Regions from separate parts of the Enterobacter sp. SM3 genome, predicted to be linked through region 1. Evidence: predicted binding sites of a transcription regulator. Region 1 holds the regulator's gene; the other holds the start of a gene.
The links. Region 1 encodes Fur, which represses iron uptake genes when iron is present. Its sites were predicted from a motif close to ATAATAATGAGAACNACTATCAA; they were not measured.

Region 1 (3,972 bases):
GCACTCCACCTGGAACGCCAACCTGGACTTCCAGTCAGGTTATGCCGCGGATATGTTCGGTCTGGATATTGCTGCGTTCACCGCGATTGAAATGGCGGAAAACGGCGACAGCGGCCACCCAAACGAAATCGCCTTCTCCTCCAGTAACAAAGCGTATAAAGAAGACTGGTCCGGCGACAAGAGCGGTATCAGCCTTTACAAAGCCGCTGCGAAATTTAAATACGGCCCGGTCTGGGCGCGCGGTGGTTATATTCAGCCAACCGGCCAGACCCTGTTAGCGCCGCACTGGAGCTTTATGCCGGGTACCTATCAGGGTGCGGAAGCCGGGGCGAACTTTGACTACGGTGATGCGGGTGCGTTGAGCTTCTCCTATATGTGGACCAACGAGTACAAAGCGCCGTGGCACATCGAGATGGACAAGTTCTACCAGAACGATAAAAAAACCAAAGTCGATTACCTGCACTCGCTGGGCGCGAAGTACGACTTCAAAAACGATCTGGTGCTTGAAGCGGCATTTGGTCAGGCACAGGGCTATATCGATCAGTATTTTGCCAAGGCCAGCTATAAATTCGATGTCGCGGGTAGCCCGCTGAGCACCAGCTACCAGTTCTACGGCACGCGCGATAAAGCCAGCAATGGCACCGTTAACGACATTTATGACGGCACCGCGTGGCTGCAGGCGTTAACCTTCGGCTACAAGGTCGGTCAGGTTGATTTGCGTCTGGAAGGCACATGGGTGAAGGCGGAAGGGCAGCAGGGCTATTTCCTGCAGCGTATGACCCCGACCTACGCCTCCTCCAACGGTCGTCTTGATATCTGGTGGGATAACCGCTCAGACTTCAACGCCGACGGCGAGAAAGCGGTCTTCTTCGGCGCAATGTATGATCTGAAAAACTGGAACCTGCCTGGCTGGGCGGTGGGCGCGTCTTACGCTTACGCCTGGGATGCAAAACCTGCCGATATGGCAACCCCGGACGCATACTACGATCCCAACTATCGCCTGAAAGAGTCTTCCTACAGCCTCGATGCTATCTATACCCTGCAGGATGGCCGCGCGAAAGGCACAATGTTCAAACTGCACTTCACCCAGTATGACAACCACTCTGATATCCCGAGCTATGCGGGCGGTTACGGCAACATCTTCCAGGATGAACGTGACGTGAAATTCATGGTTATCGCCCCATTCACCATCTTCTGATGAACGCACCGGCGGGCTGAGTCCCGCCGGTATGGAGACTGCACATGATGAAAAAAATCGTAATCGTCGCGTTGCTGGCATCAGGGCTGGTGGCGTGTGCTCAGACACAGGCGCCGAAAGAGGACACCCGTCTGAAGGAGGCGTATAGCGCCTGCATTAATACTGCGGAAGGTTCGCCGGAGAAGATTGAAGCCTGTCAGAGCGTGCTGAACGTGCTGAAGAAAGAGAAAGCACACGAGCAGTTCGCGACGCAGGAAAACGTCCGCGTGATGGATTACCAGGCCTGCATTCAGGCGCGTAAAACCGGTAACGATCAGGAAGTGGCGAAGCGTTGCGATAAGATCTGGAACGAGATACGCAATAACAATAAATAAGTTGCTTTACGCCCGGTGGCGCTGCGCTTGCTGGACCTACAAAGGTGTCATAGCCCGTAGGCCCGGTAAGCGCAGCGCCTCCGGGCTTTTTTCAGGCAAAAAAAAGCCAACCTTACGGCTGGCTCAGAGTAAAAACACTCGCTTATTTCGCGTCGTGCGCGTGGTCGTCTTCGCGGCAGTCGCCTTCAGCGCAGTGACCGTAAAGGTACAGGCTGTGGTTCGTCAGTCGGATGCCATGACGCGCAGCGATTTCACGCTGGCGTGATTCGATGGAATCATCGCTGAATTCAATGACCTTGCCGCAATCGAGGCAGATCAGGTGATCGTGGTGCTGCTGCTGGGTCAGTTCGAAAACAGATTTACCGCCTTCGAAATTATGACGGGTAACAATGCCCGCGTCATCGAACTGGTTCAGCACGCGATAGACGGTAGCCAGCCCAATCTCTTCACCCATGTCGATAAGACGTTTATAGAGGTCTTCCGCACTGACATGGTGATTGTCTGGACCCTGAAGCACTTCAAGGATTTTTAACCGAGGAAGCGTAACTTTCAGGCCAGCCTTCTTTAATGCGGTATTGTTGTCAGTCATGCGGAATCTGTCCTGTTGCTAAACGATTCACTTCTGTAGGAAGTGACAGAAAATGCACCTGGGATAATGCGTCTCATTATAGAACTGCCACGGCTAAATGAAAACTGCAAGTCTCAGGCAAAATATGCTTATAAAAATGGGGTATCACCAACAAACTTGCTCAATGGAAAACCACATTTTATCAGGGAGACATTGTACAGGTCTGGGCGAAAAAGTTAAAAGATTGTAGCGATTAATTTAATCGGTTTGACCTGGAGCACGGGCGCAGCCGCCGCTGCGCCGCGATAAAATCAGGCGTTCAGAATATCGTCCAGGTGCAGTTCCTCACGGATCTGCTTCACCCATTTCTCAACGCGCTCTGCCGTCAGCTCTGGCTGACGGTCTTCGTCAATGGCCAGACCCACGAAGTGATCGTCATCGGCCAGGCCTTTAGACGCTTCAAAGTGGTAACCGGCAGTCGGCCAGTGGCCTACGATAACCGCGCCATTCGGCTCAATGATATCGCGGATGGTACCCAGCGCGTCACAGAAGTATTCGGCGTAGTCTTCCTGATCGCCACAGCCAAACAGGGCCACCAGCTTACCGTTGAAGTCCACTTCTTCCAGCGTCGGGAAGAAATCATCCCAGTCGCACTGGGCTTCACCGTAGTACCAGGTTGGGATACCCAGCAGCAGAATGTCATAGCCTTCCAGATCTTCTTTGCTGCTCTTGGCGATGTCATGCACATCAGCAACGTCTTTACCGAGCTGTTTTTGAATGTTTTTTGCGATATTTTCGGTATTGCCGGTATCACTGCCAAAGAAAATGCCGATGATTGCCATGAGTAAAATAACCTCTTGAAACTTAATAGTATGGTGGCGCAATTCGGCCACGGATAAGGGCAATAATAGCAGAACTGGCAACCCTGCGGAAACAGCTATCGCGCAGGACTGCACTCTGTGCTACATGAAAAGGGCGATAAAGGGGATTTTCAGACTTATGCCTGGCTGCGTAACGTCTCAAGCTGGGCGATCAACATCTCTTCAATGAGCTCGCTGCGGCTGATATTTCGCGCGTCAGCCAGTTCGTTCAGCGCATCGACGGCGTCGGCGTTAAGCTTCAGTTCGACACGCTTAAGCCCACGATTTTTATCGCGTTTAAGCTGGTTGCGTTTATTGATACGCAGCTGTTCATCGCGCGAAAGCGGATTCGTCTTGGGTCGTCCCGGGCGACGCTCATTCGCGAACAGATCTAGTGTCGTACGGTCCGTTTGTTCTTTGGCCATGATTCTGAGACTTCGGGGGAAACACGCCGCCCTGCTAATGCCCGGGCGATAAGCGCGCCATCATACATCACCAAAAACGGCACGCCAACGACTGGAAGCCCGCAGCCTTCCAGTCGCTTTCTTTTTAATCAATTTGCAGTATCAGCGAGATAGCGGCGAATGGCGCGCAGTACGGCATCCGGTTTCTCCGCATGCACCCAGTGCCCGGCACCGGCAATCACGTGGGCGCGAGCCTGCGGGAATTGGGACAGCAGCGTGTCGCGGTACGCGTCCGTAACATAAGGAGAGTTTCCGCCGCGAATAAAGAGGGTAGGGTGCGGCCAGGCAGGGACGGTTTCCCAGCCCACGATGTTGTTGTACTGGTCCCAGAGCACCGGCACGTTAAAACGCCATTGCCCGTCAACAAACGACTTCAGCAGGAACTGGACGACGCCTTCTTCATCAAGATGCTCACGCATGACGGCAGCCGCCTGTTGGCGTGTCGCAACACCCGCTTCTGTGACCGCATTTATGGCGGCAAAAATCTCGTCGTGACGGCGGACGTCGT
Region 2 (3,972 bases), 670 kb from region 1:
TAATCCGGCTTGATGTAGTCCAGAATGCGCTGGTAGTGGGTGACGATAATGAACGAACGCTTGCCGTCGCGCAGGGAGTTCACCCCGTCAGCGACAATCTTCAGGGCGTCGATATCCAGACCGGAGTCGGTCTCATCCAGAATACACAGCTCGGGCTCCAGCACCGCCATCTGCAGAATGTCGTTACGTTTTTTCTCGCCGCCGGAAAAGCCAACGTTCACCGAACGGGTCAGCAGATCCTCCGGCATTTTCAGCAGCTTGATCTTCTCTTCCATCAGGTCCTGGAAGTCGAAGCGGTCCAGCGCCTCCAGGCCGCGATACTTGCGCACCGCGTTCAGCGCCGTCTGCAGGAAGAACTGGTTGCTGACGCCCGGAATTTCGACCGGATACTGGAAGGCCATAAAAATGCCCTCTCCCGCGCGGTCTTCCGGTGACATCTCCAGCAGATCTTTGCCGTTAAACTCGACCGAGCCGTGGGTCACCTCATAATCTTCGCGCCCCGCCAGCGTCGCAGAAAGCGTACTTTTCCCGGAACCGTTCGGCCCCATGATGGCGTGGACTTCACCCGGTTTGACGTCAAAATTGAGGCCACGCAGGATGGCTTTGTCTTCTACGCTAACCTGTAAATCTTTAATGCTTAACATGTGCTTTCCTTAACCGACGCTGTGTTCAAGACTAATGGCGAGGAGTTTCTGGGCTTCAACGGCAAATTCCAGCGGCAGTTCAGAGAACACATCCTTACAGAAGCCGTTGACGATCATCGAGATGGCGTCTTCTTCGCTGATCCCGCGCTGCAGGCAGTAGAAGAGCTGATCTTCCCCAATACGCGACGTCGTCGCCTCGTGCTCAAGCTGGGCCGTGTTGTTACGGCACTCGACGTACGGGAAGGTATGCGCACCGCAGTCAGCGCCAATCAGCATCGAGTCACACTGGGTAAAGTTTCGCGCATTGGTGGCCGTAGGCATGATTTTCACCAGCCCGCGATAGCTGTTCTGGCTATGCCCGGCAGAGATCCCTTTCGAGATGATGGTGGATTTGGTGTTTTTACCGATGTGGATCATCTTGGTGCCGGTATCGGCCTGCTGATGGCCGCTGGTCAGCGCCACCGAATAAAACTCGCCGATGGAGTTATCCCCGCGAAGGATGCAGCTCGGGTATTTCCAGGTGATGGCCGAGCCGGTTTCGGACTGGGTCCACGACATCTTGCTGTTTTCGCCTTCGCACAGCGCGCGCTTGGTGACGAAGTTCAGAATACCGCCGGTATTGCCGTCGCCCGGGAACCAGTTTTGCACCGTGGAGTATTTCACCTCGGCATCTTTGTGGATGATGACCTCCACTACCGCCGCGTGCAGCTGGTAGCTGTCGCGGACCGGAGCGGAGCACCCTTCGATGTAGCTGACGTAGCTGCCTTCATCCGCGACCAGAATCGTGCGCTCGAACTGACCGGTTTTTTCGGCATTGATGCGGAAATAGGTGGAAAGCTCCATCGGACAGCGCACGCCTTTCGGCACATAGATAAAGGTGCCGTCAGAGGCTACCGCCGCGTTGAGCGCCGCAAAGAAGTTGTCGTTAGAGGGCACCACGGTCCCAATGTACTTTTTCACCAGTTCCGGATGATCGTGAATCGCTTCGCCGAAGGAGCAGAAAATGATCCCCTGCTCAGCGAGCTTCTCGCGGTAGGTGGTCGCCACCGAGACGGAGTCGAAAATGGCGTCCACCGCCACCTCTTTGCCCTCACGCACGGGCACGCCCAGCTGGTTAAAGGCTTCTTCCACCTCTTTGCTGAGGAAGCTGTTCTCCGCGCCGGTTTGCTGCACCGCGCCGGGCTGCGAGGCGCAGGTGTCGTCACAGCTGCCGCAGGACGGTGCAGAGTAGTAGCTGTAATCCTGATAGTTCAGCTTGTCATAATGCGCTTTCAGCCAGTGCGGCTCTTCCATCTCCAGCCAGGCGCGGAAGGCGCTCAGGCGAAACTCCAGCATCCACTCCGGCTCGTTACGTTTCGCCGAAATCGCCCGCACGACATCTTCGTTGATGCCTTTCGCCAGCTCATCGGTCTGCAGCTGGGTGAAGAACCCCTCTTTATAGTTGAGGTGTCCACCGCCCCAGGTATTTACTTCACTCGTTGCTTCAGTATTACGAGACATAGTACCGCCTATACCCCAAAGCTTTCGCCGCAGCCGCATTCGTTCTGGGCTTTCGGGTTATGAAATTTGAATAACTGGTTTAAGCCTTCGCGGACGTAGTCCACTTCGGTGCCGTCAATAAACGGCATGGCCTGCAGCGCGACGTACAGTTTCGCGCCGTCCGTCTCGAACACCAGGTCATCTTTCTCGGGTTCGGTGACGGTATCGAGCACGTAGCCAAAACCTGCGCAACCGGTCTGTTTGACGCCCAACCGCACGCCGAGGATCTCGGGCTTTTTCGCCACCAGCTCGTGAATATGTGCCGCCGCCGCTGGCGTGAGCGTTAAACCGCGCCAGGCAAAATCGGCAGGATTAAAGGTTTCTGAATGCAGTTCCATAGGTCCACCTCATCTGATAAGCCATCAGGGCATAACACCATGTTAGTGATAACGATTATCACTTCAACCCTCTGTCAGCAGGGGCATTCGGCTAAACCGCCCTTTTTGCCTACTTTTATTAAGCATAGACCCTATGGCAGGATGCAGTCAGGATGGATGTATTTGTTCAATGCATTGATTAATAATGCATTTCGTCGCGGTATTTATGACGGAGAGGAGAAAAGTAAAATATGCATCGGAAATGCCTATTTTTGAGATAGCTTTTGCTCAGAAAATGACAAAAACAAAAAAAGGCCCTCAAGGCCTCTGACGCTCACTGATGAAATGAGACAGCAAACCCCTGTTCACGCCAGTGGTCGAGCTGTTCCTGCTGGCGAGGCGTTGGGGATTTCCCCGTCCAGACGAAGATTTTTTGCCCCGGGAAGAGTTCAGGACGCGGCGAATCAATGGGTTCCGCCAGGACGTCAATGTGCCAGCCCTTCTGCGATAATCGCGCGGCTTCCAGCCACAGGTGGGTGCGGTCATCGCATTCCCAGCCAATCAGCAGCGCGTCTTTACCGGCTTTTTTGCGGGACTCCGCCAGGCTTGCAATGGCGAATTCGATCAGTACGCCGTCAAACAGGCTCGCCATGTGACGCACGGTATTTTGATCCTGATTCATTCGCTGACGGACGGGAGAGATAATATTGTCAATCAGCGCGTCCATCGCGTGATCGCGGCGGAATTCACTGATTTTGGCGCGCAACTTTGCCGGGCTGGCGTAACGCAGAACGGTCATCATCTCTTCCTGGAACGAGACCCAGTTGCCCTGAGTCAACACTTCTTTGTTTTCCAGCAGGGCTTTGACTTTCCCGACCGAAACGCCGCTCTTCATCAGGCGCTTGATCTCTTCAATACGCAGGATATCTTCATCGTCAAACTGACGATGACCCCCTTCGCTGCGCTGCGGCTTCAACAATCCATAACGGCGCTGCCAGGCACGCAGCGTAACGGGGTTGATACCGCATCGTTCGGCCACTTCGCCGATACTGTAATAGGCCATTAACTCCCTCACGCTCAGAACTTCCATACCTAACTGCACCAACCTTATCAGATTGTACACACCATTTGTATAACTAAGACCGCATTTTGAACGGGTGAACGGGGTTCTTTCCCATCCACCTGTTAATACATTGTTGTATAAAATTTGCCATTCGTACAGTTAAGTCTGCCGGATTGTGTACAGCTTTATCAGAAGTCGAACTTTTTCTCCGGCCACGCAATCGCGGGAATACCGCCGTGGCGCGGGCTGGCAAAAAGATGTCCCTGGAACTGGGAAATACCCGCGGACTCCAGCCACATCCACTCTTCCGCCTTCTCTACCCCCACCGCGCAGAACTGGATCTCAAGCGATGAGCAGCATTTGATAATCGCCTGAATAATGGCCTGTCGGGGGCCACTTTTATGCACGT

Region 2: the regulator Fur is predicted to act here: its motif matches at 2,561-2,583, upstream of sufA (Fe-S cluster assembly scaffold SufA).

Annotation. Positions count from the first base shown of each region.
Region 1 is NZ_CP099971.1:1,326,517-1,330,488, forward strand. Features, by position in the region: gene chiP (chitoporin ChiP) at 1-1,198, shown strand, start outside; gene chiQ (ChiQ/YbfN family lipoprotein) at 1,246-1,572, shown strand; gene fur (ferric iron uptake transcriptional regulator) at 1,715-2,161, opposite strand; gene fldA (flavodoxin FldA) at 2,452-2,982, opposite strand; gene ybfE (LexA regulated protein) at 3,138-3,425, opposite strand; gene ybfF (esterase) at 3,554-3,972, opposite strand, start outside.
Region 2 is NZ_CP099971.1:1,999,024-2,002,995, reverse strand. Features, by position in the region: gene sufC (Fe-S cluster assembly ATPase SufC) at 1-644, opposite strand, end outside; gene sufB (Fe-S cluster assembly protein SufB) at 654-2,144, opposite strand; gene sufA (Fe-S cluster assembly scaffold SufA) at 2,153-2,521, opposite strand; gene GVO84_RS09410 (MerR family transcriptional regulator) at 2,835-3,563, opposite strand; gene GVO84_RS09405 (diguanylate phosphodiesterase) at 3,752-3,972, opposite strand, start outside.